One region of the Streptomyces sp. CA-249302 genome, then DNA from elsewhere that is predicted to be linked to it. Evidence: riboswitches for the same ligand, from Rfam matches in the RefSeq annotation. Region 1 holds a riboswitch; each other region holds the start of a gene.
What was found. Region 1 has a riboswitch for cyclic di-AMP ahead of ACQEWB_RS28215 (transglycosylase SLT domain-containing protein). Riboswitches for the same ligand answer to the same signal wherever they lie in the genome.
Positions count from the first base shown of each region.

Region 2: another riboswitch for cyclic di-AMP. It lies ahead of ACQEWB_RS29375 (NlpC/P60 family protein); the one in region 1 lies ahead of ACQEWB_RS28215 (transglycosylase SLT domain-containing protein).
Region 3: another riboswitch for cyclic di-AMP. It lies ahead of ACQEWB_RS36705 (M23 family metallopeptidase); the one in region 1 lies ahead of ACQEWB_RS28215 (transglycosylase SLT domain-containing protein).
Region 4: another riboswitch for cyclic di-AMP. It lies ahead of ACQEWB_RS23230 (M23 family metallopeptidase); the one in region 1 lies ahead of ACQEWB_RS28215 (transglycosylase SLT domain-containing protein).

Region 1 covers NZ_JBNJMG010000001.1:6,243,470-6,251,094, forward strand. The annotation lists gene ACQEWB_RS28190 (M56 family metallopeptidase) at 1-418, opposite strand, end outside; gene fahA (fumarylacetoacetase) at 597-1,808, opposite strand; gene ACQEWB_RS28200 (ATP-grasp domain-containing protein) at 2,035-3,282, shown strand; gene ACQEWB_RS28205 (FAD-dependent oxidoreductase) at 3,346-4,548, shown strand; gene ACQEWB_RS28210 (HAD family hydrolase) at 4,704-5,519, shown strand; gene ACQEWB_RS28215 (transglycosylase SLT domain-containing protein) at 5,524-6,006, opposite strand; cyclic di-AMP (ydaO/yuaA leader) riboswitch at 6,012-6,203, opposite strand; partial or broken gene ACQEWB_RS28220 (CocE/NonD family hydrolase) at 6,460-6,784, opposite strand; partial or broken gene ACQEWB_RS28225 (peptide MFS transporter) at 6,967-7,396, opposite strand.
Region 2 covers NZ_JBNJMG010000001.1:6,495,752-6,503,376, forward strand. The annotation lists gene ACQEWB_RS29365 (hypothetical protein) at 1-179, shown strand, start outside; gene ACQEWB_RS29370 (tellurite resistance/C4-dicarboxylate transporter family protein) at 157-1,146, opposite strand; gene ACQEWB_RS29375 (NlpC/P60 family protein) at 1,448-2,605, opposite strand; cyclic di-AMP (ydaO/yuaA leader) riboswitch at 2,614-2,785, opposite strand; gene pcrA (DNA helicase PcrA) at 3,028-5,514, shown strand; gene ACQEWB_RS29385 (M23 family metallopeptidase) at 5,564-7,063, opposite strand; gene ACQEWB_RS29390 (lipase family alpha/beta hydrolase) at 7,251-7,625, opposite strand, start outside.
Region 3 covers NZ_JBNJMG010000001.1:8,096,042-8,103,666, reverse strand. The annotation lists gene ACQEWB_RS36720 (GNAT family N-acetyltransferase) at 1-1,933, opposite strand, end outside; gene ACQEWB_RS36715 (HPr family phosphocarrier protein) at 2,131-2,412, shown strand; gene ACQEWB_RS36710 (GntR family transcriptional regulator) at 2,552-3,247, opposite strand; gene ACQEWB_RS36705 (M23 family metallopeptidase) at 3,435-4,199, opposite strand; cyclic di-AMP (ydaO/yuaA leader) riboswitch at 4,213-4,375, opposite strand; gene ACQEWB_RS36700 (M16 family metallopeptidase) at 4,567-5,955, opposite strand; gene ACQEWB_RS36695 (M16 family metallopeptidase) at 5,952-7,346, opposite strand; gene ACQEWB_RS36690 (DNA gyrase/topoisomerase IV subunit A) at 7,615-7,625, shown strand, end outside.
Region 4 covers NZ_JBNJMG010000001.1:5,183,047-5,190,671, reverse strand. The annotation lists gene ACQEWB_RS23265 (histidine kinase) at 1-368, shown strand, start outside; gene ACQEWB_RS23260 (GTP cyclohydrolase II) at 543-1,184, opposite strand; gene ACQEWB_RS23255 (MarR family winged helix-turn-helix transcriptional regulator) at 1,307-1,840, opposite strand; gene ACQEWB_RS23250 (dihydrofolate reductase family protein) at 1,993-3,123, shown strand; gene ACQEWB_RS23245 (alginate lyase family protein) at 3,231-4,451, shown strand; tRNA gene ACQEWB_RS23240 (tRNA-Met) at 4,502-4,575, opposite strand; gene ACQEWB_RS23235 (PP2C family protein-serine/threonine phosphatase) at 4,707-5,816, shown strand; cyclic di-AMP (ydaO/yuaA leader) riboswitch at 6,049-6,206, shown strand; gene ACQEWB_RS23230 (M23 family metallopeptidase) at 6,218-7,243, shown strand; partial or broken gene ACQEWB_RS23225 (aldo/keto reductase) at 7,314-7,625, shown strand, end outside.

The DNA.
Region 1 (7,625 bases):
CCTCGAGACCGCCGGGCAGCTCCGGCGCACGCTCGCGCAGATGCGCCCGGGTCACCCCGCGCCGCCGCCGCGCCTCGACCAGCTCACGCGCCAGCATCGCCGTCGTCCAGGCGGCGCCGGCCGCCAGCAGCAGGGTGAGGGCAGCCGCCCAGACCGGCGCGACGGACAGGTCGTACGCCGCTGTCACGGCCGGCGGCGCCGGCGCGAACACATGGTCGCGGACGGTGTGGAAGACGGCGGTCGCGCCCAGTACCAGTGCCGTCAGACAGCACATCAGCACGGTCGCGACCAGGCACTGCCACACCCACAGCGCGACCACGGGCTCCCGCTCGGGCCACAGGGCCCGCACCAGGGCGCGCGGAACCGGCACGGCGGCCGTCAGCGCGACGACGCTCAGCAGGAGCAGACACACGGTCATGCCACGGGCTCCGGATCCTGATCGGAGGAACGGGCGAGGGCGGGGCAACCGGCTCGGCGCACGAGTCGCCCGCCGCCAGTATGACGGCGAAGCAGCCGGGAGTCAGGAGCCGAAACGGACCCACTACGGCACGTACACCGGCCGTCACACTCGCAACTTCCCTCTCAGAACCCGTGACTCACCCCGCGACGATCCGCCCCGTGACCTCCCCCAGCCCGACCCGCACCCCACCCGGCCCGGGCGCCCAGGCCGACATCGTCACCACGTCCCCGTCCTCCAAGAACGTCCGCTTGCCGTCCGGAAGTTCCAGCGGATCCCGCCCGTTCCAGGTCAGCTCCAGCAGCGACCCGCGCTGCCCCGCCTCCGGCCCGCTCACCGTGCCCGACCCGTACAGGTCGCCGGTCCGCAGCGAGGCGCCGTTCACCGTCATGTGGGCCAGCTGCTGCGCGGCCGTCCAGTACATGGTGGAGAAGGGCGGCTCGGAGACGACGTGACCGTTGATCGCGACGGAGATGCGGAGGTCGTAGCCGCCCGCCTCGGCGTCGGGGCCGGCGTCGTCCAGATACGGCAGCAACGCGTGCGTGCGCTGCGGCGGCGCCACGCGCGCGTGCTCCAGCGCGTCCAGCGGTGTGATCCACGCCGACACCGACGTGGCGAAGGACTTGCCGAGGAACGGCCCGAGGGGAACGTACTCCCAGGCCTGGACGTCGCGTGCCGACCAGTCGTTGAGGAGGCAGAGCCCGAAGACGTGCTCCCGGAACTCCGCGAGTCCCACGGCCGTTCCCATGGTGGACGGCACACCCACCACGAAGCCGACCTCGGCCTCGATGTCCAGGCGGACCGAGGGCCCGAAGACCGGTGCCGCGTCGGTCGGGGCCTTGCGCTGCCCGGACGGCCGTACGACCTCGGTCCCCGACACCACGACCGTCCCCGACCGGCCGTGGTAACCGATCGGCAGATGCTTCCAGTTGGGCGTCAGCGAGTCCGCGGCGTCGGGCCGGAAGATCTGGCCGACGTTCCGGGCGTGGTTCTCGGAGGCGTAGAAGTCGACGTAGTCGGCGACCTCGAAAGGGAGGTGCAGGGTCACGGCGGACAAGGGGTGGAAGAACTCGGCGAGTTCCTCCTGGCGCACCGTCACCCACGCCGTCAGCGCGCGTCGCACGTCCGACCAGGCGGTGCGGCCCGCGGCGAGCAGCGGGTTCAGCGTGGGCCGCGCGAGCAGGACGGCGTAGGGCGAGTCGAGCGCGCGGGCCGCACCGCCCGCGTCGAGGACGTGGTCGCCGAGCCGGACGCCGACGGTCCGCTCCCCGGAACCCGCGCGCGAGAAGACGCCGTACGGAAGGTTGTGCGGACCGAAGGGATCGCCCTCGGAAACGTCGAAGGGGGGCATGGGGTGCTGCCTCACTCTCGTGTTTTCCCGTCTGTTCCTGCTGGTCGTGCCACACGTTACGGCTGAGCAGGCTGTCCTGGGCAGTGTCTAAAGAGTTTGCAATGTCCGAATTGGGCTTGTCGGACTAGGCAATTCCGGCTTAGCGTCCTTTGGGGGACACGGACGGGGTGGGTCCGGTCCGTAGGGGGGACGCGTGGGGGGACCCGTGGCCAGGAGCTCCAGCAGTGTGCCTTTCGAGGCCGACCGTGAAGTGCCAGGCCTCATCGTCAAGTTCGGCGACTACCCGCTGCACCACGGCGGAGTCGGCGCGATCCGCAGCCTGGGCCGTCTCGGTGTGCCCATGTACGCGATAACGGAAGACGCTTACACGCCGGCCGCCTCCTCCCGGTACCTCAAGAAAGCCTTCGTCTGGCCGACCACCGGCACGGAGGACCCCGACCACCTGGTGGAGGGCCTGCTGCGCATCGGGCGCCGTATCGGCCGCCCCACCGTCCTCGTCCCCACCGACGAGGAGGCCGCCGTCCTGATCGCCGAGCACCAGGGCGAGCTCGCGGGCCGCTTCCTGTTCCCGCGCGTCGAACCCGCCCTGCCCCGCCGCCTCGCGAGCAAGCAGGGCCTGCACGAACTCTGCGTGGAACACGGCATCCCGAGCCCGACGGCCGCCTTCCCGCAGTCGTACGACGACATAGTGGCCTTCGCCGAGAAGGCGAGCTTCCCGGTGGTGGCGAAGAACCGCGAGGCCTTCGTCCGCCGCAAACAGCCCGCGGTGAACGGCACGACGAGGATCGCCACCCGCGAGGGCCTGCTCGACCTGGCCCGCGACTGGGGCGAGCACCCCGGAGTGATCCTCCAGGACTACCTGCCGAGGGAGGACGCCGAGGACTGGATCGTGCACGCCTACTTCGACCAGGACTCGACCCCGCTCGCGATGTTCACCGGCGTGAAGGTCCGCTCCTGGCCGCCGCACGCCGGAATGACCGCGAACGCGTACGTCGTCGACAATCCGGAACTCGCCGACCTCGCCGCGCGTTTCATCAAACAGATCGGCTTCACCGGAATCATCGACCTCGACCTGCGCTTCGACCGGCGCGACGGACAGTACAAGCTCCTCGACTTCAACCCGCGCATGGGCGCCCAGTTCCGGCTCTTCGAGAACGAGTCGGGCGTGGACGTCGTACGCGCCATGCATCTGGACCTGACCGGCCGCTCCGTCCCGGAGGGGGAACAGCGGGCCGGTCACCGGTACATCGTGGAGAACATCGACCTGCCCGCCCTGCTCGCCTACCGCCGCAGCGGCTATACGACGCCGCACGCACCGGCGCGCGCGAGCGGGACCGAGCTGGCCTGGCTCGCGGGTGACGACCCGCTGCCGTTCCTCACGATGCTCGCGCGCTTCGTGCGGCCGGGCGCGAAGCACCTGTATCAGCTGTGGCGCACCAACCGCCGCGGCGGCACCACCGGTTCGGGCAGCTGAACCATCAGCACAGCTGTCGGAGCCGGCACGGAGTGACGAAGTGACGTCCTGGGGAGGGACTTCGTGATCCAACCGGTTGCAGTCATCGGCGCCGGGCCCTTCGGCCTGTCGACCGCCGCCCACCTTCGAGCCCGCGGCATACCCGTCCGCGTCTTCGGCGAGCCCATGGTCAGCTGGCGCGACCACATGCCCGCTGGCATGCTCCTCAAGTCGACCCCGGTCGCCTCCAGTCTGGACGCGCCGCAGCAGGGTCACAAGCTCGTCGACTACTGCGACGCCGCCGGCATCAAGCGGCTGGTGACCGACGAGGACATCATCCCGATCGAGACCTTCATCGCCTACGGCGAGTGGTTCCAGCAGAAGCTGGTGCCCGAGCTGGAGCGGGTGCGGGTGGTCTCGGTCGACCGGAACAAGGCGGGCGTCTTCGAACTGAAGCTGGACTCGGGGGAGTTGTTCACCGCCCGCGCGGTCGTCGTCGCGACCGGCCTGTCCGGCCTCGCCCACCTGCCGGCCGAGCTCGCCACGGCCGCGGCGGACGGACCCACCCCCACGGGCCCGGTCTCCCACAGCTCCCAGCACCACGACCTCACGCGCTACTCCGGCAAGGACCTGATCGTGGTCGGCGCCGGCCAGTCCGCGCTGGAGACCGCGGCGCTGGCGGCGGAGGCGGGCGCCCAGGTGCGGGTGGTCTCCCGCGGCCGCGGCCGGGTCGCGTTCGGCGCGCCGCCGTGGAAGCAGCCGAAGCTGCGCCCCGAGTCGCCCTTCGGCCGCGCCTGGTCGCTGTGGGCCCTCAGCTACTACCCGCACCCGTACCGCTATCTGCCCGCCGAGGCCCGCCACTACCTCGTCCGCCGCGTCCTCGGCCCCCTCGGTGCCTGGTGGCTGCGCGACCGCTTCGAGGGCAAGGTGCAGGTCAGCGAGGTCGACCGGATCGTGCGCACGGACACGGACGGCACAAGCCCGACGCTCACGGTCCGCAGCCACACCGGCCGCACGGAGAACCTCTCCGCGGACCACGTCATCGCGGCGACCGGCTACCGGGTCGACATAGCCGCGATGGACTTCCTAGGCCACGAACTGCGCACCCGCCTCGCGGTGAGCCGTGGCGCGCCCAGGCTGGGCGCCGGTTACGTCTCCTCGGTCCCGGGTCTGTACTTCACCGGCCTGCCGTCCGCCGCCTCGTACGGCCCGGTGATGCGGTTCGTCTGCGGTACGGAGTTCGCGTCGCCGAGGCTGGCCAAGCACTTGGCGGCGGCACATGCCTGATTGACGACGAGCGGCCCGCCGCCCCCGCGGCGCGGGCCGCCCGTTGCCTCGAAGGGACTGCACTGGTACGGGAGTTGACCAGGTCACGCAGGTGAACAAGGCGGTCGTCCGGTTCGCGATGAGTCCATGGGGCGTACTGTCCGTATTCTCTGATCATGGCCGCACCCACCGCATATGCACTCATCGCCACCGACCTGGACGGCACGCTGCTCCGAGGCGACGACACGCTCTCCGACCGGTCCCTCGCCGTCCTCGCGCGCGTGGCGGAGTCCGGTGCCCGTCACCTGGTCGTGACGGGCCGGCCGGCCCCCAGAGTGCGGCCGCTCCTGGACGACCTCGGCAGCAAGGGGCTCGCGGTGTGCGGGCAGGGCGCGCAGGTGTACGACGCCGGCGCGGACCGGCTGCTGTGGTCCGTCACGCTGGACCGGGAGCTGGCCGAGACCGCGCTCGGCAAGATCGAGGCCGAGGTGGGCATGGTGTACGCGGCCGTGGACCAGGACGGCGTCGACGGGCTCACCCTCGTCGAGCCCGGCTATCTGATGCCGCACCCGACCCTGCCCGCGGTCCGGGTCGGCCGCCGCGACGACCTGTGGTGCGAGCCCATCAGCAAGGTGCTGCTGCGCCATCCCGACCTGTCCGACGACGAGTTGGCGGCGACCGCGCGTGCCGTGGTCGGTTCGCTGGCCACCGTCACCATGTCGGGACCCGGAACCGTCGAACTCCAGCCATGCGGCATCACCAAGGCGACCGGTCTCGCGCTCGCCGCCGAACACCTGGGCCTCGGCCCGCACGAGACGATCGCCTTCGGGGACATGCCCAACGACATCCCCATGTTCGACTGGGCCGCCCACGGCGTCGCCATGGCCAACGCCCATCCCGAACTCAAGGCGGTGGCCGACGAGATCACCCTGTCGAACGAGGACGACGGCATCGCCGTCGTCCTCGAAAGACTCTTCCCACAGGGCCGGTAGCGGCCTAGTAGGCGCCCCAGACGTTGTCAATCGAGCCGTACCGCTGGGCCGCGTAGTTGCAGGCGGCGGTGATGTTGGCGACCGGGTCGTACGGGTCGTACGAGGTGCCGGAGACGTGGTACGCGGCGAAGGTCGGGTCGATGACCTGGAGGAGGCCCTTGGACGGGGTGCCCGCCAGCGCGTTGGAGTCCCAGTTGTTGATGGCGTACGGGTTGCCCGAGGACTCACGGATCACGTTGCGGTAGATGCCGTTGTACGACCCGGGGATGCCGTGCTGCGCCATCACCTGGAGGGAGGCGCGGATCCAGCCGTCGAGGGTGTTGGAGTAGCCCAGCGAGGTGGCGGTCACGGTCGTCGTGGTGGCCGCGGAGGCGCTGGTCGCGCCGATGACCGGGAGGGCGAGGACGGTGGCGCCGAGGCCCACGGCGGCGAGCTTGCGGGCTATGCGGGAGCGGGCGGGACGGCGGTGCTGAGCGGCAGCGGACATGACGGGGTTCCTCTCCGTCGCCTGCGAGGTGAGCTGTCGGGTTCGGGCGGGAGCTGCCCGGCCGCGCCGCCGCAAGGCGACACGACTACACCCCAAGCCGGTCCGGAATGTCCGAAGACGTCCAGCCCCGGCGACTTACCTGGGTCCCCCGCTCCTGCCCGTGCGTTCTCGGTGGATGGTCCGGGCGGTGGCAGGATTCGGCGTCCGCCCGACAGGCCGGGAACGTATGCGAGAGCACATGTCCGGAACAAGTACCGGATTCACAGAACACCCCTATTGACCTTGCTCTGAGGCGTATGGGGTGCTTGATCCTTTGCTGCTGCCAAGGCTCAACTGGCATACCGGAAAAGGCGGATCGGCCGAAATGTGATGGAATGCCGATCATGGTCCGGCGTGAGCCAACTCACTGGCGTCCACAAGGGTGGCAAATCGGGCAATGCCCTCAACTCGCCGTCAATTGGCCGTCCATGGAATCCGCTTCTCCCGGGTCCGGTGGAACGCGACCTCGCTGCCCTCCGTGCAAACAACCTCATTGGAGGTCAAAAAGGACTCCGCGTCGCAGCTGATCTCGGAACGCGTCCGGATCGTCGTGTCCCAGGGCAGGTCCGGGCGGTGCGGCCGGATCGACCAGTCGGAGCGGGTGCGGGCCGACAGCGGGTCGGCCTCCAGCCGCCACCCGCCCTGGGGCGCCGAGCGGCTCGTACTGCTCCGGTTCCTCGAAGGTGATCGCCGGCTCGGCCGACGCACGCGCGCGTACGGGCAGTTCCAGCGAACTGCCCGTACGCGGCGCCCGACGGGACGGCACGCCCGATGCCGTTCATCGCGTCCTTGCAAGGAACCCCGAGCCCTCGGCCTCAGGAGAATCGGGTCTCTGCGCTCGCGGAGTCGTCGCTGTCGCTCGTGCGTGCTCGACCGCGAATCCGGCGGCGCCGAGACCCGGATGCGCGAGGGGTAACGTCACCCGGTTGGGTGACGGCGGCCCGCGACGTACTGGATCAGTCCGAAGGTCATGCCCATCGCGGCCGCCGAGAAACCCCGGTGCCGGCCCTTGTGGTCGCCGAGCCGGCCGGTGATCAGCAGGCCCGCGAAGGCGCCGATGTTGATCGCCATCTGGTACAGCGCGAAGCCGGCGTCCCGGCGCTGATGAGGCCGAGTCCGCCCCAGGCCATCCCCTGGGTCGGCACCGTCATCGCGTAGTGGCCGCAGGCGATCAGGATGCCGCCCCACAGGACGGCGCGGTACGAACTGAGGATGCGGTCGGCGAGCCGGCCGCCATGCCCATGCCGCCGTGGGCGACCGTGAGCAGGCCCTTGGGCCGGCCGAAGTAGGCGTGGTCGTCCTCGGGGGGTGGTTGGCTGCCGGGCTCGACGTCGGCTTCGGTTCGGGACACGGTTGGCGGCTTCCCTCCAGGTGGAACAAGTGGTCAGCTCAAGTCGATAAATATCCGTTGTTATCGGGTGATCAGAAACATACCGGGCGTGATCCGATACCGCCCCTGCTGGACGGGCGGGCGGCATCGGTGATCGAAAGGTGACCGGATACGCTGACTCGAGTGATGGCAGCGACCTATCGACAAACCTCGTAACCGGCAGTAGACACCAGCAGACAGGAGACCCCTC
Region 2 (7,625 bases), 250 kb from region 1:
ACCAGGCCGACGACCAGCACGTCAACAACATCAAGATCGGCCTGAAGCTGGCCCTGCTGATCGTGATCCTCGGCCTGGTCTACGTGAAGCGGGACGACGAAAAGGTCGACAAGAGCCTGTTCGGGCTGGTGGGCGCGCTGACCACGGCGAACATCTTCATCGCGGTGCTGTGGACCTGACCCCGGCGCGGGCGGCGGCGACGGCCCCCGCGGCGACGGCGAGCCATGCCGCCACCGCGATCCACAGCAGTATCTGACCGGGGCCCTTGAGCCACGGGATGTCGAGGGCGGCGGCGATGGACAGCGTCGCCGTCGCGGTCATCCCCATCGGGAAGACGGTGGCCCAGCGCCGCACGTCGTAGTGCAGCCGGGGCCGCAGTGCCTCGGCGACGAGCAGTACGGCGTACCAGGCCACGTCGAGCACGAGGAGCGTGACGGTGACGGCGCGCAGGACGCCCCGGTCGTCGTCGTTCCACAGGTACAGACGCGAGCTGTCGGCGGCGATGAGCTTGGACCCGGCCAGCGCCGAGATGGCGAGCGCGCCGCCCGCGACCCAGTGGTCGCCGGCGCCTTCGAGGATCTGGCGCGGGTCGAAACGGGCGAGGGCGAAGCCGTAGATCACCAGGCCGAGCCAGAACAGCACGAGCGCGGTGCGCGCGAGCCACCCCACCGCCTGCGCCCCGGCCAGCGCGGCCGCGAGCACGGCGAGCCCCTGTGTGGCCACGCAACACAGGAACACCGCGCCCGGCATGCGCCGCCTCCAGTGTCGTACGACGTCCACGAGCAGCACGGGCCACAGGACGGCCGCCAGCGCCAGCAGGGCCTCGGCGAGCGTCTGCCACCCGAGTGCGGAGAACCGCGTCCCCAGGACGGTGGTCGCCGCGACGGCGGTGAGCGCGGCGGGCGACCCGGCGTCGGCCCGCCACCGCTCCCTGTCCAGCACGAGCCGCGCGACGAAGTCCGCCGCCAGTCCGAGCCAGGCCGCGCAGGCGATCACCAGCGCGACGCGCGACACCACCTCGTACCCGGTCAGATGCAGCCCGATCGACACGATGCCGGTCGCCATCACGGCAGCCCCGGCCGCCGGCGGACGCTCCGCCCACCAGGCACGGAGCGGGGAGGACGTGTCGGCGGAGTGGGCGGCCATGCAGCCGATGCTAAGGAGCACACCACGGGTTGCGGGCGGGGCACGCGCGCGTGGGCGAGGGAATTCGCGCGGGCGCGGGCACGGAGGCAGGGGCGCCCGGAGAGGAGAGGGGGCGCGCGGGGCGTGTCGCGCGCTGGCGCTCGGGAACCATCGCGCGCTGAGCGCTCAGCGCTCAGGGCGCGCAGGAATCTCCGCGCGCCCTGCGCTCAGATCGCGCGAGCCCCACAAGAGGCACGTGAGGAGCCCCGGCGCCCCCGGCGCCCCCGGCGCCCTCGCGCTCGACAGCCCCGGCGCCCCTACCTCACGCCGGCCGCACCACGCTGTGGATGATCGACTCGCCGCCGTAGTAGATCGACTCCTCGCGGACGTACGCGCCGGGCTTGGGGGCGTGGATCATCATGCCGTTGCCTATGTAGATGCCGACGTGGCTGATGTCGTCGTAGAAGAAGATCAGGTCGCCGGGCTGGGCGTCGGCGAGGGAGACCGTGGTGCCGGCGTTCACCTGGTCGTAGGTGGTGCGGGGGAGGGAGACGCCGGCGGCCTTCCAGGAGGCCTGGGTGAGGCCGGAGCAGTCGTAGGAGCCGGGGCCGGTGGCGCCCCAGACGTACGGCTTGCCGATCTGCGCGCGCGCGAAAGCGAGGGCCTTCTCGGCCTTGGTGGAGTACGAGGAGTCGGTGGAGGTGCTTCCCGAGGTTCCCGAGTCCGAGGAGGAACTGCTCTCCTGGGCCGCCTCCTCCTTGGCCTTCTGCTCGGCCGCCTGCTGCTTCGCCAGCTCCGCGGCCTTTTGCGCGGCCTCTTCCTGCTTCTTCTTCTCGATCGCCGCGAGCCGCGCCTTCTCCTCCGCGGTCAGCTTCGACAGCAGATCGCGCGCGTCGGAGAGCTTCTTCTGGACCGTGGACTTGGCCGTCTGCAGGTCGTTCTGCGACTCGGTGAGCGACTGGAGGCTCTCGGAGGCCTCCTGCCGCTTCTTCATCGTCGCGGACTGCTCGCTGAAGTAGTCGTCGACCTCGCTCTTCTGGCGGGAGGTCAGCCGGCCCATCAACTGCGTCTGGTCGAAGTAGTCCTGCGGGGTGTCGGCGAGCAGGAAGGTCGCCGTGTCGGGCGCGGCGGCACCCGTGCGGTACTGCGCGGCGGCGAAGGAACCGAGCCGCTCCCGCTGTTCGTTGAGCTTCTGGGCGCGCTTGGCGACGTCGTCGAGGAGGGTGTCCACGCGCTTGCGCTGCTTGGAGGTCTTCTCCTTCGCCGCGTTGTACTTCTCGGTCGCCGACTCCGCCTGGCGGTACAGGTCGTCGACCTTCTTCTCGACTTCCTCGAGGGAGGGGTTCCCGTCCGTCGACGGGGCGGCGTTGGCCGTCTGGGAGAGCAGGGCCACGGAGGTGAGGGCGGCCGTGGCGAGGGCGGGGGTGCGTATGCCGGCCACACGCGTACCTGCGGGACGCGACTTGCGGTGCGACGCCAAGGTTGGCGACTCCTTCCATACTCCGCCTACCGAGTTAGCTGTCGGGTTCGGGCGGGTGGTTCGGAAGGGTTGCCCTACGGTCCGTGTCCCTCAAGGGAGTTGGACCGATTCACCCCAAGGTCGGTGTGGGTCCCCGGCTCCGGCTGCGCGGCGGCGCCCCGGACTCGGCGGAGGCCGCACGGCCCGGCGAGGTTCGCCGGTGGGGGTCGTACGGCCTGCTCGGAACGGTAGCCAACTCGTGTGGCCCGTGTGAAGGTTGATGTTCGATATGCCCGATACATTTTCGTGACCTTTGGTCAGGCGATCGGAGTTCGTCACATTCTGTGATCATGCGGCATGGGAGCGTTACGACCGCCTCGGATCCGGCGATGTTCCCGGGGCGGCAGCGGGTTGTCAGTGGGGCACCCTAAACTCGGAGAGCGATGAGCAGCCTCTTTGACGACAGCTTCCTGGCGGACCTCAAGGCACCCCGTGGCCGTGAGGAGGAACCCCCACCGCCGCCCGAGGACGATCACGTACCGGAGCCGGTTCCGGACGATCTGTTCGGCGGGAGGTTCGACGTGCCGCCGGACCGGGACGCGTACTACCGTGACGGCGCGCCCCGCCCGGTGATCGACGCCGCCGCCCTGCTGGACGGGCTGAACGAGAACCAGCGCGCGGCCGTCGTGCACGCCGGCACGCCCCTGCTCATCGTGGCCGGCGCCGGCTCCGGCAAGACCCGTGTGCTCACCCACCGCATCGCGCACCTCCTCGCCGAGCGGAACGTGCATCCGGGCCAGATCCTCGCGATCACCTTCACCAACAAGGCCGCGGGCGAGATGAAGGAGCGCGTCGAGCAGCTCGTCGGCCCGCGCGCCAACGCGATGTGGGTGATGACCTTCCACAGCGCGTGCGTGCGGATCCTGCGCCGGGAGAGCAAGAAGCTCGGCTTCACCTCCTCCTTCTCGATCTACGACGCCGCCGACAGCAAGCGGCTGATGGCGCTCGTATGCCGCGATCTGGACCTCGATCCCAAGCGGTACCCGCCCAAGTCCTTCAGCGCCAAGATCAGCAACCTGAAGAACGAGCTGATCGACGAGGAGGACTTCGCTGCCCAGGCCGCCGACGGTTTCGAGAAGACCCTCGCCCAGGCCTACGCCATGTACCAGTCGCGGCTGCGCGAGGCGAACGCCCTCGACTTCGACGACCTGATCATGACCACGGTCAACCTGCTCCGTGCCTTCCCGGACGTCGCCGAGCACTACCGCCGCCGCTTCCGCCACGTCATGGTCGACGAGTACCAGGACACCAACCACGCCCAGTACGCGCTGGTCAGGGAGCTGGTCGGGACCTCCGAGCACCCCGTGGACGTACCGCCTGGCGAGCACGACCTCCCGCCCGCCGAGCTGTGTGTCGTGGGTGACGCCGACCAGTCGATCTACGCCTTCCGCGGCGCGACGATCCGCAACATCCTCCAGTTCGAGGAGGACTACCCGAACGCGACGACGATCCTCCTGGAGCAGAACTACCGCTCCACGCAGACGATCCTCTCCGCCGCCAACGCGGTCATCGAGCGCAACGAGTCCCGCCGCCCCAAGAACCTGTGGACCAACGCGGGCGCGGGCGCACGCATCACCGGCTATGTCGCCGACACCGAGCACGACGAGGCCCAGTTCGTCGCCGAGGAGATAGACCGTCTGACCGACGCGGGCGACGCGAAGGCCGGCGACGTCGCCGTCTTCTACCGTACGAACGCCCAGTCCCGTGTCTTCGAAGAGATCTTCATCCGTGTCGGCCTGCCCTACAAGGTCGTCGGCGGTGTCCGCTTCTACGAGCGCAAGGAGGTCCGGGACGTCCTGGCCTACCTGCGCGTACTGGCCAACCCCGAGGACTCGGTGCCGCTGCGCCGGATCCTGAACGTCCCCAAGCGCGGCATCGGCGACCGCGCCGAGGCGATGATCGACGCCCTCTCCCAGCGGGAGAAGATCAGCTTCCCGCAGGCGCTCAAGCGGGTCGACGAGGCGTACGGGATGGCCGCGCGGTCGACGAACGCCGTGAAGCGGTTCAACACGCTGATGGAGGACCTCCGTACGATCGTCGAGTCGGGTGCGGGACCGGCGACCGTCCTGGAGGCGATCCTCGAACGGACCGGCTACCTCGCCGAGTTGCAGGCCTCCACCGACCCGCAGGACGAGACCCGGATCGAGAACCTCCAGGAACTCGCCGCCGTGGCCCTGGAGTTCGAGCAGGAGTCCGGCGAGGGTGAGGAGCCCGGCTCGCTCGCCGACTTCCTGGAGCGGGTCGCGCTGGTCGCCGACTCCGACCAGATCCCCGACGAGGACGAGGACGGCTCCGGAGTCATCACCCTGATGACCCTGCACACCGCCAAGGGCCTCGAGTTCCCGGTGGTCTTCCTGACCGGCATGGAGGACGGCGTCTTCCCGCACATGCGCGCCCTCGGCCAGACCAAGGAGCTGGAGGAGGAGCGCCGGCTCGCGTACGTCGGCATCACGCGTGCGCGTGAACGGCTGTACCTCACCCGGTCCTCCCTCCGGAGCGCCTGGGGCCAGCCGTCGTACAACCCGCCCTCCCGCTTCCTGGAGGAGATCCCGGCCCAGCACGTCGACTGGAAGCGCACGGGCGCCACGGCCCCGGTCTCCTCCGGCCCGGCGTCGAGCGTGGCGTCCTCCCTGTCCTCCTCCCGCTCCCGCTCCTCGGCCTCGGGCGCGTCCGGCTTCGCGACGAGCCGCGCCTCCGACAAGCCGGTGGTCTCGCTGGCGGTCGGCGACCGGGTCACCCACGACCAGTTCGGCCTCGGCACGGTCGTGGCGGTCAAGGGCACGGGCGGGAACGCGGAGGCGACGATCGACTTCGGCGACGAGAAGCCGAAGCGGTTGCTGCTGCGGTACGCGCCGGTGGAGAAGCTGTAGCCGACGGGCGCGACACACCAGCCCGTCTGGGGGCGCAGCCCCAGGTCTTCTACGTCGGGTCGAGCCCGTGGCTGCGCAGCCAGGGCAACGGGTCGATGGCGGAGCCCCCCGCCGGCCGAACCTCGAAGTGCAGGTGCGGGCCGGTGGAGTTGCCCGAGTTGCCGGAGTACGCGATCGGGTCGCCGGCCTTCACCGTCGTACCGGAAGCGACGCGGTAGCTGGAGAGGTGGCAGTACCACGTCTCCGTGCCGTCCTTCGCGGTCACGATCATCATGTTGCCGTAGGCGCTGTTCCACTGCGTCCGCACGGTGCCGTCGACCGCGGACATCACCGTCGTGCCGTACGAGACCGGGAAGTCGATGCCGGTGTGCACGGACATCCAGTTGACGCCGGCCTGGCCGAAGTAGGCGCTGAGACCCTTCTGGGCGACCGGCAGCGCGTACTTGGGGCGCAGCCGCTCCTTGCGGGCGGCCTCGGCCGCCGCCTTCTTCTTCTCGGCCTCCTGCTGAGCCTTGAGGTCGATGCGCTCCTGCGTCCGGCTGGCCCGGTCGGCGAAGTCGTCGGCGCCCGCCGAGAGGCTCTCGAGCTGGGTGTCCAGCTTGTTGTTGGCGGCGGCCGGTTTCACCGACTTCACGTCCGACGCGGTATTCGAGGAGTCCTTGTCGCCGGTCAGCGTGCCCACGGAGGCGGCGGCGATGCCCGCGACACCCATCACACAGGCCGAGGGTACGGCGATGGTCAGCAGCGCGGAGCGCTTCGCGGGTGTACGGCGGCGGGAGCGGGACGCGTTCCGCGCGGCCGCGCGCGATCCCGGGGCCGACGTGACCTCTTCCTGGTCGTCCAGCAGGGGCGTCGCGGCGGCAGGAAGCTCACCCGCGTCGGCCAACTCGTCGTCGGCGTAAGCGTGTTCCTCGTACGCGCCCGGCTCGACCTGCTCGAAGACCGAGGTCGCCTGCCGGCCGAACGGTTCGCCTGACTGCTCGTAGGCGTCGGTGGCCGAAGTCTCGTCGCCGACCGGGCCGTCCGAGTTCCACTGCGTGGCGTCGTACGCGCCGGTGTCGAAGGCCTGCGTGCCCCATTCCCAGTGCTGGGTCTGGTCGGCCGGGGCCGCGGACTGGTCGGGCTGGAGCCAGGCGCTCGCGTCCCAGTGGCCGGAGGTGTCGTGCCCGGTGGACTGCGGCGGGATGGCCGAGAGCTGCTGGTAGTCGGCGCTCCAGGCGGTCGTCTCGTACGCGCCGGTGTCGTAGGCGGCGTGGTGCTGGGCCGCGTACGCGTCGTAGTTCAGGGTCTGCCGGCCGCCGCTGGTCCACTGACCGGAGTCGTACGAGCCGGTGGTGTCGTCGCCGGGGAGGCTGCCGAAGAGGGGGTCGGCGTCGAAGGTCGCCGTGGCGTGCGCGCCGGTCGCGAAACCGTTCGCGTCGTAGCCGCCGTACGTGGTGAAGTCGCCGTACTGGGCTTCCTGTGTGCCATAGGACGCGTAGTGCGCCGAGGCGGCATCGGAAGCCGGAGCCGGGGTGGTCATGGTCCCCGACGGGTGACGGTCGTTCACCAACTTCTCTTTCGCCTCGACAACAGGGGCTGCCAGAGCAGTGCGGTGACTGTACCCGGCGGTATGCGGGCGCGACAATCTTCAACTGGTTTCGGGCGCGCAGGAAACGGGCATTCGGCCGTGTTTCGGGGGAGTGCGGGCGCGGGTTTGGCCTTGTGTTCGAAGAGCGTTCGATGTGGGTCGGCTGTCACGCCACTGTCAGGCCGCCGGCGTGGGCGGCGGCTTCGGCTCCTGTCCGTGTCGCGTCGAGAGCCTGACGTATCCCGGTGGCGACGGCCGGGTGCACCGGCAGGGCGAGATGGCCGACCCCGCTGACCCGCACGTTCTGCGCCAGCAGGTCGGGGTGGTCGATACAGGCCGTCTCCAGCGGATCCATCAGATGGTCGAGGTCGCTCCAGAAGCTGACGAAGTGGGTACGGCAGCCGGGCGCCGGCAGTGTGAGCTCCTCGAGCACCTGCGAGCCGGGGCGCATCTGGCGCACGATGGGGTGCGCGTCGGCCAGCGGCACGACCCGGGTGCCGGAGTGCGGGGTGCCCAGCGTGACCAGGGTGCGGACGCGGAT
Region 3 (7,625 bases), 1.9 Mb from region 1:
AGGACGGCGGGGGCAACTGCTGCGAAGGGCGGAGCCGGCGGGCACCGGAGGCCTTGGCCTCGGCCTGCGGTGCGGTGCCGGCCGCGGCCGACAGGGCTTCGGCGAGCCCGCCGAGCTCCACATGTACGACGAGCACGGGCTTGCCGGGGACCTGTTCCGCGGCGGACCGCAGCGCCTCGGCCAGCTCGGCGTCCGCGACCGAGGCCTCGCCGATCGCCGGGATCGCGGTGACGACCACGGCGTCGCACGAGTCGTCCCCGAGGGCCCGCAGCAGCGCCGCGTGGAAGTCGCCCGCCGTGGCCCCCGTGGTCAGGTCCAGCGGCTGCTGCGGCCTGAGCCCCTCGGAGAGGCAGGCGTCGTACGTCAGCAGCCCCAGCGACTCGGAGTTGCCGAGGATCGCCACGCGCGGGCCCTTCGGCAGCGGTTGCCGGGCCAGCAGCAGGCCCGCGTCGACGAGTTCGGTGATGGTGTCGACACGGATGACCCCGGCCTGCCTCAGCAGCGCGGACACCGTCGCGTGCGGCAGGCGCGTGGCCCGTACGGCGTGCCCTTGCGGTGCGCTGCCGGCGCCCTGGACGACTACCAGCGGCTTGGCGGCCGCGGTGCGCCGGGCGAGGCGGGTGAACTTGCGCGGGTTGCCGATGGACTCCAGGTACATCAGTACGACGTCGGTGTCCGGGTCGTCGTACCAGTACTGGATGACGTCGTTGCCGGACACGTCCGCGCGGTTGCCGGACGACACGAAGGTCGAGACGCCGGTGACCCCTGTGACGCCGCCGCCGCGCCGGTGCAGCCGGGACAGCAGGGCGATGCCGATGGCGCCGGACTGGGCGAACAGGCCGATGCGGCCGGGGCGGGGCATCTCGGGGGCGAGGGAGGCGTTGAGCCGTACCTCGGCCGAGGTGTTGATGACCCCGAAGGCGTTCGGCCCGATGATCCGCATGCCGTACGTGCGCGCGTGCCGCACGAGTTCGCGCTGGCGCTCGCGCCCCTCGGGCCCGCTCTCGGCGTACCCGGCGGAGACCACGACCAGCCCCTGCACTCCGTGTTCGCCGCACTCGGTGACGACCTCGGGCACCTGCTCGGCGGGCACGGCGACGACCGCGAGGTCCACGTGCCCGTCGATGTCCCGGACCGAGCGGTGGGCGGGGATGCCGTCGAGTTCCTTGAGGTCGTCGGGGAAGGCCTTGTTCACGGCGTACAGCGAACCCGTGAACCCGGCGTCCCTGATGTTGTCGAGAACGCTGCGGCCCACGCCCCCGGCGGTGCGCCCGGTGCCGACCACGGCGACCGAGCCGGGCACCAGGAGCCGCCGTACGGACCGCGCCTCCGCGCGCTGCTCACGCGCGCGTTGGACGGCGAGCGAGCGGTCGGTGGGTTCGAGGTCGAACTCCAGGCGTACGACGCCGTCCTCGAAGTGGCGCTGCTGGGTGTAGCCCGCGTCCGTGAACACCTTGATCATCTTGGTGTTGGCGGGCAGCACCTCGGCGGCGAAGCGGCGGATGTCGCGCTCGCGGGCGACGGCCGCGATGTGCTCCAGGAGGGCGGAGGCGACACCACGGCCCTGGTGCGCGTCCTGGACAAGGAAGGCGACCTCGGCCTCGTCGGCGGGGGCCGACGCGGGCATGCCGTCGGCACCAATGCGGTCATAGCGTACGGTGGCGATGAACTCGCCGCCGACCGTGGCCGCGAGTCCCACCCGGTCCACAAAGTCGTGGTGCGTGAAGCGGTGGACGTCCTTTGCGGACAGACGCGGGTAGGGCGCGAAGAAGCGGTAGTACTTCGACTCGTCCGACACCTGCTCGTAGAAGCTGACCAGGCGCTCGGCGTCATCAACGGTGATGGGGCGGATGCGTGCGGTGCCGCCGTCGCGCAGCACCACGTCGGCTTCCCAGTGGGCGGGGTACTCGTGCCGGTCCGACGAGGTCTGCATGGGCCCCAGAGTACGGCTCGCGTCCGACAACGGCGCGAGGCAGTCTGTGGAGAACCGACAGCAGAGCGGGCAGGACGGAAGTCGGGCCGAGGCCGCGGCCCGACTACTCACACCGGACGGACGAAGGTCCGGTCCGGGCACGCTTCGCGTGTGGGAAACTGGTCTAGACAACCCTGAACACCGAAGGGCAGCATCACATGGCTGAGCGCCGCGTCAACGTCGGCTGGGCCGAGGGCCTCCACGCCCGCCCCGCTTCCATCTTCGTCCGGGCCACCACGGCCGCAGGTATCCCGGTGACGATCGCCAAGGCCGACGGCAACCCCGTCAACGCGGCCTCCATGCTGGCCGTCCTGGGCCTGGGCGCCCAGGGTGGCGAGGAGATCGTCCTCGCCTCCGACGCCGAGGGCGCGGACGTCGCCCTCGACCGTCTGGCCAAGCTGGTCTCCGAGGGCCTCGAGGAGCTTCCCGAGACCGTCTGATCAGGGCATCACAGAAGGGCTCGTCCGAATTACCGGGCGAGCCCTTCGCATTTCCTCCACCGGGATCGCCGAATTCCCGATCGGGGGCAGCATGAATAACCCCCGCGAATTTCTCACTTCTTTGTATACGGCGCCCGTGTTAATGCCGCAGGCTCGGCATGTTTACGGCATGTTGCGAGTTCCTCACACGGTCGGTGCGATCGCCGCCGGAGGTGAACCGCAGCCGGTGCACCGCGCTGGAGCGCTCGGTGTGCAGCGAGGTGACGGCACGCGCGCGTTCGCTGTCGCCACGGGCCACCGCGTCGACGATCGCGCCGTGCTCCGCCCAGGACTCCACGGGGTTGACGGGGGCGTCCACGGCGTACATCCAGGCGATCTTGTGGCGCAGCTGCGTCAGCATCGAGGTCAGCGCGGGGCTGCCGGAGGCCTGGGCGAGCGTCTCGTGGAACCAGCTGCCCAGGGAGCGCAGATCCTCGCTGCTGCCCCTCCTGGCCCGCTCCTGACCCAGTCTCACCAGGCCGCGCAGGACCTTGAGGTGGGCCTCTGTACGCCGCTGGGCGGCGCGGGAGGCGCCGAGCGGCTCCAGGAGCATGCGCATCTCCAGCAGGTCGGCGGCCTCCTGCTCGTTCGGTTCGGCCACGCACGCGCCCGCGTGCCGCCGGGTCACCACGAAGCCCTCGGCCTCCAGGGTGCGCAGGGCCTCACGGACGGGGACGCGCGAGACGCCGTAGCGACGGGCCAGGAGTTCCTCGGTGAGGCGGCTCCCGCGCTCGTAGACACCGGCGACGATGTCGTCTCTGATCGCCGTGCATACCGAGTGCGCCGGAATACGCATGACCGACCTCCGTCTTAATCCCCGTGAAACGTCGCCGATTGACGTGTGTTCGGTGACTCTATTGCAAACGGCGGGAATTTCCGACGGGGGGTCGGAATCCATGGATATTTTTTGGACACCAAGGTGACGGAAACGGCGAAACCCCGGCTCGGGGAGCCGGGGTTCCAGGAGATCCTGCGGTCCGTCGTCAGACGTTCACGCCGTGCGAGCGCAGGTAGGCGACGGGGTCGATGTCCGAGCCGTAGTCGGGGGTCGTACGGGCCTCGAAGTGCAGGTGCGGTCCGGTGACGTTGCCGGTCGCGCCGGAGAGGCCGATCTGCTGGCCCGGGGTGACGGTCTGGCCCACCGAGACGCCTATGGACGACAGGTGACCGTACTGGGTGTACGTCCCGTCGCTCATCTTGATCACGATGTTGTTCCCGTAGGACCCGCCCCACCCGGCCTCCACGACCGTGCCGGAGCCGACCGCGTGGACGGACGTACCGCTCGCCGCGTGGAAGTCGATGCCGGTGTGGCTGCCGGAGGACCAGAGGGAACCGCCGGTCTTGTAGCCCGTGGAGACGTACGAGTTGGAGATCGGCGCGACGAAGGTGTTGAGGCGCTTGCGCTCGGCCGCGCGGGCGGCGCGCTCCTTGGCCTCACGCTCCGCCTTGGCCTTGGCGGCGGCCTTCTTGCGCGCGGCCTCCAGGGCGGCCTTCTTGCGGGCGGCCTCCTCGGCGGCCTGCTTCTGCGCGTCGGCCTGGGCGTCGATCTTGTCGGCTATGGAGTCGCCGATGGCGATGACGGGGTTGAGGCCGGTCTGCTCGACCGAGTTGTCGGCGGCGAGCGCGGGAGACGCGAGGGTGCCGATGACACCGGTGGTGGCGAGGGCGGCGACGCCGGCCGCCTGGACGGTGGAACGCTTGACGCGGCTGGGACGGCGGTGCTTCCCGGTGGCGCACATGAACGCCATGTACTGGCTGGTCCTTTCCTTCCTTCTCGCCTACCGGGTTAGCTGACGGGTTCGGAGCAGGAAGGTCTCCTACGGACCCCCTCGCTGGCGCGCGGGCGTCCGATTCACCCCAGGGACTTCGATGGGTCCCCGGCTCCCCTGGCTCGCGCCGTACGGGGACTCGGCGATGACTGCCCGGTGCCACGGATGCGGCGCGGTGCCTGACGGACAGCCCGGACGACGCTAAGCGGGCCCGCTTTCAATCCCCAAACGGATCACGGTGTTTGTAGCGCATCCCACAGGGCAGACAGGCAACCTCCGCCCCAATTCGGACATACGAGGGCCCTGGTGACACTTCAGTCACCAGGGCCCTCACGCGCGCGTGCCCCTACTCGGCGGCCACCACGGTCACTTCACCGATGCCGAGGGCCTCCACGGGCGCCTTGATCTGCGCCGCGTCACCGACGAGGACGGTCACCAGGCGGTCCACCGGGAAGGCGCTCACTGCCGCCGCGGTGGCCTCCACGGTGCCGGTCGCGGCGAGCTGCCGGTACAGCGTCGCCTGGTAGTCGTCGGGCAGGTGCTGCTCGACCTGGTCGGCCAGCGTGCTCGCGACGGCCGCCGCGGTCTCGTACTTGAGCGGCGCCACCCCGACGAGGTTCTGCACGGCGACGTCCCGCTCGGCGTCGGTGAGGCCGCCCTCGGCGAGCGTGCGCAGCACCTTCCAGAGGTCGTCGAGCGCCGGGCCGGTGTTCGGGGTGTCGACGGAGCCGCTGATGGCGAGCATCGAGGCGCCGGTGCCGTCCGGGGCGGAGCGCAGGACCTGGCCGAAGGCCCGCACGCCGTAGGTGTAGCCCTTCTCCTCGCGCAGGACGCGGTCCAGGCGGGAGGTGAGGGTGCCGCCCAGGCAGTACGTGCCGAGCACCTGCGCGGGCCACACGCGGTCGTGCCGGTCGGCGCCGACGCGGCCGATGAGCAGCTGCGTCTGGACGGCGCCGGGGCGGTCGACGATGATCACGCGCCCGGTGTCGTCGGCGGTCACCGGGGGCACGGGGCGGGGGTCGGCCTTGGAGCCGGTCCAGGTGCCCAGGGTCTCGCCGAGCAGCGCGTCCAGGTCGATGCCGGTGAGGTCGCCGACGACCACCGCGGTGGCCGTGGCGGGCCGGACATGGCGGTCGTAGAAGGCACGTACGGCCGCCGCGTCGATCTTCTCGACGGTCTCCTCGGTGCCCTGGCGCGGGCGCGACATCCGCGAGGTCGCCGGGAACAGCTCCTTGGAGAGCTCCTTGGCGGCCCGGCGGGAGGGGTTGGCCAGCTCGTGCGGGATCTCGTCGAGGCGGTTGCGGACCAGCCGCTCGACCTCGCTGTCGGCGAACGCGGGCGCCCTGAGGGCGTCGGCGAGCAGACCGAGCGCCTTGGCCAGGCGGGAGGCCGGTACCTCGAGGCTGATGCGGACGCCCGGGTGGTCGGCGTGCGCGTCGAGGGTGGCGCCGCAGCGCTCCAGCTCGGCGGCGAACTCCTCGGCGGAGTGCTTGTCGGTGCCCTCGGAGAAGGCGCGCGCCATGATCGTGGCGACACCGTCGAAGCCGGCCGGTTCGGCCTCCAGGGGCGCGTCGAGGAGCACCTCGACGGCGACGACCTGCTGGCCGGGGCGGTGGCAGCGCAGCACGGTGAGGCCGTTGCCGAGCGCCCCGCGCGTGGGTGCCGGGAACGCCCACGGCTTGGCCTCGCCCGCCTGGGGCTGCGGGTGGAACTCCATCGTGGCGAGCTCGGTCACTTGGCCGCCTCCTCGTTCTTGTCGCCGGCTTCGACCGTGGCCTCGGCCTCGGGGTCATCGGGGAGATCCGCGTCCTCGGCGGCCTCCGGGGAGACGGGCTCGTAGACGAGCACCGCGCGGTTGTCGGGCCGCAGCCGGGCCTTGGCGACCTCCTGGACCTCCTGCGGAGTCACCTCCAGGACGCGCTTGACGGCGGTCAGGGCGAGCTGCGGGTCGCCGAACAGGACGGCGAACCGGCACAGTTCGTCGGCGCGGCCCGCGACCGTGCCGAGGCGGTCCAGCCACTCGCGCTCCAACTGGGCCTGGGCGCGCTCCATTTCCTCGGCCGTGGGGCCCTCCTCGGCGAACCGGGCGAGCTCCTCGTCGATGGCGGTCTCGATGACCGGCACCTCGACGTCACCGGAGGTCTTCACGTCCAGCCAGCCCAGGGAGGGCGCGCCGGCCAGCCGCAGCAGGCCGAATCCGGCCGCGACGGCCGTACGGTCGCGGCGTACCAGGCGGTTGTACAGGCGGGAGGACTCGCCGCCGCCGAGGACGGTGAGCGCCAGGTCGGCCGCGTCGCACGCGCGCGTGCCGTCCTCGGGCAGCCGGTAGGCGGCCATCAACGCGCGCGCGGGGACCTCCTCCTCGACGACCTCGCGCAGCTGCTCGCCGATGATCTCGGGCAGCGAACCGTCACGGGGCGCGGGCTTGCCGTCGTGCGCGGCGATGGAGCCGAAGTACTTCTCGACCCAGGCGAGCGTCTGCTCCGGGTCGATGTCGCCGACCACCGACAGGACCGCGTTGCCCGGCGCGTAGTACGTGCGGAAGAACGAGCGCGCGTCCTCCAGGGTCGCCGCGTCCAGGTCGGCCATCGAGCCGATCGGGGTGTGGTGGTAGGGGTGGCCCTCCGGGTAGGCGAGGGCGGTGAGCTTCTCGAACGCGGTGCCGTAGGGGACGTTGTCGTAACGCTGCCTGCGCTCGTTCTTGACGACGTCGCGCTGGTTCTCCATGGACTCGTCGTCCAGGGCGGCGAGCAGGGAGCCCATGCGGTCGGCCTCCAGCCAGAGGGCGAGCTCCAGCTGGTGGGCGGGCATCGTCTCGAAGTAGTTGGTTCGCTCGAAGCTGGTGGTGCCGTTCAGCGAGCCGCCGGCGCCCTGCACCAGCTCGAAGTGGCCGTTGCCCTTGACCTGGCCCGAGCCCTGGAACATCAGGTGCTCGAAGAGGTGAGCAAGGCCGGTGCGTCCCTTGACTTCGTGGCGCGAGCCGACGTCGTACCAGAGGCACACCGCCGCGACCGGGGTCAGGTGGTCCTCGGAGAGCACCACGCGCAGCCCGTTGGCCAGGCGGTGCTCGGTCGCTGTCAGGCCCCCGGTGCCTGCCTGGTCTGTGGCCGTGTGACCCATGGGCATGTACGTCCCTTCACCTCGCGGATGCGGTGGTTGAAACCGCGGTTTTCCTGCCGGTCCTGCCACTGTATGCAAGCGTGCGGATCGTCGGCGAAGTTCCCGCGGGACGTACGCCCACAGCGGATCGCGTAGCCTGCGGGCAGCCGCGGCGGAGTTGACCCCGCGCGCCGGGTGGACCGCCGACACCGGGTCCTGACCCCTGTTGTCAGTGCCACGGTCCACAATGGTCCGCGTCAGATACCGTTCACGCTTCAGCAAGGAGCCGGCAGCGATGGCCCGCCG
Region 4 (7,625 bases), 1.1 Mb from region 1:
TCGGCGCCGTGCGGGCGCTGGCCGCGAGCAGCGGGCTCAGGGTCTCCGTGGAGGTGGACCGCCTGGAGGACGACGGCCTGCGGGCACCGGCCGCGGTGGAGGCGGCCGCCTACTTCGTGGTCGCCGAGGCCCTCACCAACGCGGCCAAGTACAGCGGCTCACCGGTCGCCGCGGTCCAACTCGCCCGGTTCAAGCGCGGGTTGCGCGTCCGGGTGGCCGACGAGGGCCACGGCGGCGCCGATGATAACGGCGGCTCGGGACTTCTCGGAATGCGGCGGCGGGTCGCGGCGCTGGACGGCACCATGGAGGTCTCCAGCCCGGTCGGCGGCCCGACGGTGATCGACGTGGTGCTGCCCTGCGTGTGGTGAGCTCGCTGAAGAGCGGGCGTCTGAAGAGCAGGCGTCTGAAGAGCAGGTAAGAGGTCAACGAAATTGTTGACACTCGAACCGTCGCCGCTTTACGTTCGTGACGGCGGCGTCCGTTCTTCCCGTCTGTCTGTTTCGGGCGCCGCCACCTCATGGGCGCCGCCACCCGCAGGGGCGTCACCCCGCGTTGAGCTCCGTCAGCTGGCCCAGCGGCAGCGTGTGCTGGGTCTGAAGGACCTTCGCGCGCAGGTAGCGCACGTTGTGGGCGGTGGTGAAGACGCCGGTCGGGACGCGGTCGCGGACCGAGATGCCGAGCCCGCGCAGCTGGTTGGCCTTGTCGGGGTTGTTGGACAGCAGGTCCAGCTCGTCGATGCCGAGGGCCCGCAGCATCTGCGCGGCCGCCGTGTAGTCGCGGTCGTCCTCGGGCAGCCCGAGCGCCGCGTTCGCCTCGTACGTGTCGAGCCCCTGGTCCTGGAGGGCGTACGCGTCGAGCTTGTTGTAGAGGCCGATGCCCCGCCCCTCCTGGCGCAGGTAGAGCAGCACGCCCCCGCGCTCCGCTATCCGCTCGACCGCCTCGCGCAGCTGCGGGCCGCAGTCGCAGCGGGCCGAGCCGAAGACGTCGCCGGTGAGGCACTCGGAGTGCAGCCGGACCAGCGGGGTGGCGCCGGGGGCGGGGTCGCCGAGGACGACGGCGAGGTGTTCCTGTCCGTCGGTGAGGCCGTGGAAGGTGACCAGTTCGGCGTCGACGCTGTAGCCGTCCTGGAAGCGCAGCGGCACCCGGACGCGGGAGCGCTGGGTGGCGGCGGGGAAGTCGGGCATGCGGGTCTCCGGGGTCCGTCCGTATCTGCTTCAGTTTTGAAGCAGATCCATGGTCAGCGACCCTACCCCATGCTTTAAATTTGAAGCAACGCGTTTATGGCACAGCTCTCACTCGGTACGGCTCAGTCGTCCGCCGGCCCCGAGCACGGCGACGATGACGACCGCCGCCGCCACGGCACCTCGTCCGCCGACGGCCGCGTCCCGTCCGCCTCCAGCGCCTGCGTGACCTGCGTGAAGATCTCCTCCAGCTGTCCGACCTGCTCCTCGCTGAGGTGGTCGAACAGGAAGGCTCGTACCGTCTCCACATGCCCGGGCGCCGTGCGCTCCAGCGCCGCCATCCCCTCGTCCGTGAGGGCGGCGAAGCTGCTGCGCTTGTCCCACTGGCAGTTCTCGCGCCGGATCAGCCCGTCCTTCTCCAGCCGGGTCACGGCGTACGTCAGCCGGCTGCGGGTGATCTTCGTCCGCTCGGCGAGGTCGGTCATCCGCAGCCGGTGGTCGGGCTCGTCGGAGAGGTTGGCCAGGATGGAGTAGTACAGGTGGGGCATGCCGGCGTCCTGCTGGAGCTGCCGGTCGAGCGCGTCCTCCAGGAGGTGCGCCGCGGCGATGTACGCGCGCCAGGCGCGCTGCTCCTCGGGAGTGAGCCAGCGAGTCGTCATGCCACCAGTGTAGGTTTGTTTCAAACTTGAACCAAGACCCGCCCGCCGGACTTGGACCGGGCCCCGCCCGACCGGCCCCGAGCCCCTGCCCGTCCCGAGCCCCTGCCCGTCCCGAGCCGAACCCCGCCCGCCGTCGAGAGTGAGCGCGTCCGATGCCGTACCCGTACGTCCTGCTGTCCGCCGCCGTCTCCCTCGACGGCTACCTCGACGACACCGGCCCCGAGCGCCTGCTGCTCTCGTCCCCGGCCGACTTCGACCGCGTGGACGAGGTCCGTGCCTCCGTGGACGCCATCCTCGTCGGCGCCGGCACGATCCGCGCCGACAACCCCCGGCTCCTGGTGAACTCACCGGAGCGCCGCGCGGCCCGGGTGGCATCCGGAAAGCCGGAGTACCCCCTCAAGGTCACGGTCAGCGGCTCCGGAGACCTCGACCCGACGGCGAACTTCTGGCACACGGGCGGGGACAAGGTCGTCTTTACGACGGAGAAGGGCGCGGAGCGAGCCCGCACCCCGGGCCTGTCCGCCGACATCGTCCCCCTCGGCCCCGACCTCGACTGGCGCCGCCTCCTGGAGCACCTCCACGAGGTACGAGGGGTACGGCGCCTCATGGTCGAGGGCGGCGGCACGATCCACACCCAACTCCTCCAGCAGGGCCTGGCGGACGAACTCCAGCTGGTCCTGGCCCCGTTGTTCGTCGGCGACCCGGAGGCCCCGCGCCTTTTCGGTCCCGGCGGCTACCAGGGCGGCCGCCTGCGCCTGCTGGAGAGCCGGCGGATCGAGGACGTGGTCCTGATGCGCTACGAGCCCACGGCCCCCGGCGCCGGAGCCCTCCCGTCCGCCGCCGACCACCACTGGCTCGCCCTCGCCTGCGAACTCGCGGCCCTGTGTCCGCCCTCCCGGACCGCCTTCAGCGTCGGCGCGGTCGTCGTCGCCGCCGACGGCACCGAACTGGCCCGCGGCCACTCCCGCGAGGGCGACGACCCGGTGGTCCACGCGGAGGAGGCGGCCCTGGCCAAGCTGGACCCGGCCGACCCGCGCCTGCCCGGCGCGACGGTCTACAGCAGCCTGGAGCCCTGCGCCCACCGAGCCTCCCGCCCGAAACCGTGCGCCCGCCTGATCCTCGACGCGGGAGTACGCCGGGTGGTCACGTCCTGGCGCGAGCCGGACACGTTCGTGACGGCGGCGGACGGAAACGGCCTGCTCACGGCACAGGGCGTCGAGGTCGTCGTACTCCCGGAGTTCGAGGACCGGGCGAAGGCCCCGAACGGCCACCTCCTGGGCTGAGCGGTATCGGGCTTCTCGGTCCGATCGGCCCATCAGATCCTGCGCCTCCGCTCACACCGGGTCACGCTGCTCGTGACCCGGTGTGAACAAATGCGGAGGTAACACCCATGAGGTCAGTTCCCAGGCGAGCGGCGGCACTTCTGCTCGTGCCCCTGCTCACCGCGGCCGTCGCCTCATGCGGCGCCACCGAAACCGGGTCCCGGACCATGGCCCGTGCCCTGCCCCCGGACGCCTCCTTCACGCACCCCGGTGTGCTCGTCGACAAGGCCCAGCTGGACGCCGTACGAAAGAACGTGACGGCCGGGAAGCAGCCGTGGCTGAAGGCGTATCTGGACATGCGGGACAGCAAGTACGGGTCGTACAAGTACGCGCCGGAGCCGTACGAGCACGTCGACTGCCCGTGGGGCGACAAGCCAGCGCACGGGTGTGTCGAGGAGCGGCAGGACGCCATCGCCGCCTACACGCAGGCCCTGCTCTACAGCGTCACCGGCAAGCAGCAGCACGCGCTGAAGGCCCGCGAGATCATGGACGCCTGGTCGGCGAAGATCAAGCGGCACACCGAGGAGGACGCGGGGCTTCAGACCGCGTGGGCCGGGTCGACCTGGGCACGGGCCGCGGAGATCGTGCGGTACGCGCCGGGGGCCGGCTGGCCGGCGGACCGGGTCCAGCGGTTCGAGCGGATGCTGCGCACCGCCTACCAGCCCCAGGTCACCCAGAACCTGCCCGACTACAACGGCAACTGGGACCTCGCGATGACCGACGCGGCCATCGGGATCGCCGTCTTCACCAACGACCACAAGGCATTCGACGCGGCCCTCAAGCGCTTCCGCAACCGGGTGCCCGCCTACTTCTACCTGGAGAAGGACGGCCAGGTGCCGCTCACCCCGGCCGGCTCCACCGTGAACACCCCGCAGAAGCTGACGACGTACTGGTTCAAGCAGACCCGGTTCAAGGACGGTCTTGCCCAGGAGACCTGCCGCAACTTCAAGCACGTCGGCTACTCCCTCGCGGCCACCGCGCACATCGCCGAGACCGCCTGGCACCAGGGCGTCGACCTGTACGGCGAGGTCAAGGACCGGCTCAAAGCGGCGCTCGACTTCCACGCCCGCTACCAGATGGGCGAGAACCCGCCGGCCTGGCTGTGCGGCGGCAAGGTCGACCGGAACATGGGCCCCGACCTGGAGGTGGCCCTCAACCACCTGGAGAACCGCCTCGACGTCAAGGTCCCCTACGCCCACAAGCTCGCCGAGGAGACCCGCCCGGCCGGTACCGACGACCTCTTCGTCTCCTGGGAGACGCTGACCCACGCGGGCAACCCCGGAGCCTGAAACACCGAGGGCCGGAATCCAGTGACTGGATTCCGGCCCTCGGCCTTGAGTAGCGGGGACAGGATTTGAACCTGCGACCTCTGGGTTATGAGCCCAGCGAGCTACCGAGCTGCTCCACCCCGCGTCGGTGTGTCACCAGCATACGCCATCCGCGGGACGCTCAGCACCACGGTTTGCTCCCGCCCCTGCTCACCTGCGTCATTCGGTCGGCCCACACCGCTCGCCGCCGGCCCCCGCTCCGGGAAGCCTGGACATGTGGATCATGAGCGGCGGCCGTACACGAGAGCCGGCGGGCGGCTGTCCCGCGACGCCGTCGCGCTCGTCCGGGTGCTGCCCGCCCTGCTGATCATCGGCGGGATCCTGTACGACGGCCTCACCCCGAAGGACTTCACGGCCATCCCCTTCTTCACGGCCGCCCCGCTCGTCGCCGCCCCCGTCCTCTCGCTCGCCGCCACCGCGGCCACCGGTGCCGTGGCCGTCCTCGCCGCCTACGGGGTGCACGTCAGATTCGGCTGGGGCCCGGACGCCGACACCCTCACCGAGGCCGCCACCGTGGCCACGGTCGCCCTGCTCGCGGTCGGCATCAACCGGGTGGTGGCCCGCGGTGACGCCCGGCTCGCCTCCACCCGCGAGATCGCCGAGGCCGCCCAGCGTGCCGTACTGCCCGAACCGGCCGAGCGGATCGGCGGGTTCGCCATCGCGGCGCGGTACGAGGCGGCGCAGAAGGACGCCTTCATCGGCGGCGACCTGTACGCGGTGCAGGACACCCCGTACGGCGTCCGGCTCGTCGTCGGTGATGTGCGGGGCAAGGGGATGGGCGCGGTGGCCGCCGTCGCCGTCGTCATCGGGGCCTTCCGGGAGGCCGCCGAGCAGGAGGCGAGCCTTGAAGCGGTCGCGGGACGACTGGACCGGGCGCTGGCCCGGGAGGGCGCCCGGCGCGCGGGACTCGACGCCTACGAGGGGTTCACCACCGCCGTGCTCGCCGAACTCCCGCACGGGGACGGGGTGGTGAGGCTCGTCAACCGCGGCCATCCGCCGCCGCTGCTCCTCTGCTCCGACGGCACCGTGCGCACCCTGCACGCGGGCGAGCCCGCACTGCCGCTGGGGATGGGCGAGTTGGGGGCGTGGCCGGACCGTGCCGAAGAGGCGAAGTTCCCCGGCGGAGCCACCCTGCTGCTCCACACCGACGGACTGTCCGAGGCGCGGGACGGGCACGGGGAGTTCTACGACCCCGCGGCCCGGCTGGCCGGCCGGGTCTTCCGCGAGCCCGGCGCGCTGCTCGACACCCTCGCGCGCGAGGTCCGCCGGCACACCGGGGACGGCACCACGGACGACATGGCGCTGCTCGCCGTACTGAGACCCTGATTGTCGTCACCGGTGGTGATCGGGCGGTCCCCCTCCGCATAACGACTGACATACCGTCAATAGCTGTGAAGATCCTGAGGTCTGGTCAACTCGCCCGTTTTTCGCCGGGCATGGGCCCTACGTCCAGGCAGGATTCGTTAATGATCAAGCCGAACAGCTTGGAAACGGCCCCCCGGGTCTATTAACGTTCGATAACGCAGCGCGGTCGTCCCAGCCGTCACAATGGCGGCTCCGTGCGCACGCGCCGAATCCCGCAAGGGAACCGGGGAACCACCACCCTGGGGTGAATCGCACGGATCCCGTCGTGGGAACACGGCAGGTATACGCGCGTAGGAGACCTTCCTGCTCCGAACCCGTCAGCTAACCCGGTAGGCGAGAAGGAAGGAAAGGAGCACGCCCACGTGGCGTCCAACCCGCCTGCCCCGGCAGCCCCGTTCGTGCCGAGTACCGAGCCCTTCGGTTTCCCCGGCCCCCGCACCGACGAGGGTCAGTGGGAGGAGTGGAACCCCACCGCGGAGTCCCTCGCTCCGGTACGCGGCCGGCACCGTGTCGCCAAGCAGCGCGGCGGAGGACTCGCCCGCAGCTCCACGGTTCTCGGCGTCGGCGTCATAGCCGCCGTCGGCGCGGGCGGTATGGCCAGCGCCAACACCGGCAAGCCGCCGGTCTCCATCTCGATGCCCGATCTGCCCTCCGTCGGCGGCGTGTTCGGCGGCTCCTCGGACGCCCCCAAGGGCTCCGCGACCGCGCTCAGCAACGTCGGCGTGACCACCGAGGACACCGCGCAGGGCACCAGGGGCGCGGGCGAGGCGCTGCGCGACCGCATCATGGCGCAGGCCGAGTCGCAGCAGGTCCAGGTCGACAGCAAGGCGCAGTCGGCCACCGAGGCGGCGCTCGCCAAGCAGGTCGACGACGCGGCCGCGAAGGCCGAGAAGGACGCGGCGGCCAAGGCCAAGGCCGCCAAGGAGAAGGCGGAGGCGGCGGCCAAGAAGGCGGCCGAGGCCGCGAAGCTCGCCGAGCTCGCCAAGCAGTACAAGCTCCCGGTCGGCTCCTACACGATCACCGGCACCTTCGGGCAGGCCGGCTCCATGTGGTCCTCCGGCTACCACACGGGCCTCGACTTCGCCGCCCCCACGGGCACGCTCATCAAGGCGATCCACTCGGGCACCGTCACGGAGGCCGGCTGGGCGGGGTCGTACGGCTACCGCACGATCATCACCCTCGACGACGGTACGGAGCTGTGGTTCTGCCACCAGTCGTCGATCAGTGTGAGCGTCGGCCAGAAGGTCGCCACCGGTGACGTCATCGGCCGCGTGGGCGCCACCGGCAACGTGACCGGGCCGCACCTGCACCTCGAGGTCCACCCGAACGGCCAGTCCGACGGCATCGACCCGATGACGTGGCTGCGCAGCAAGGGCCTCAACCCCTGACGGCTGCAGGATCTTTGACGTTCACGGGATTTCTGCGGGCGTGCCGGAATGAGCTGTTCCGGCACGCCCGTTGACGTTGTGGACCGCCGACGAGGCCGCCTCCTTCGCCGTCCTGGACGCCTACGCGGCGGCGGGCGGCAACTTCGTGGACACCGCCGACGCGTACTCGGCCTGGGTGCCCGGCAACAAGGGCGGCGAGTCCGAGACGATCGTCGGCTGGGGGTCCCCCGCTCGAAGAGTGGGGGAGGACAAGGGCCCGCGGCAACCGGGCCGACGTCGTGATCGCGACCAAGGTGAGCCAGCACCCGGAGTACCCGGGCCTGTCCGCGGCCAACATCTCGGCCGAGCGGCTGCGCGCGTCCCTGGAGTTCTCCGACCGCGA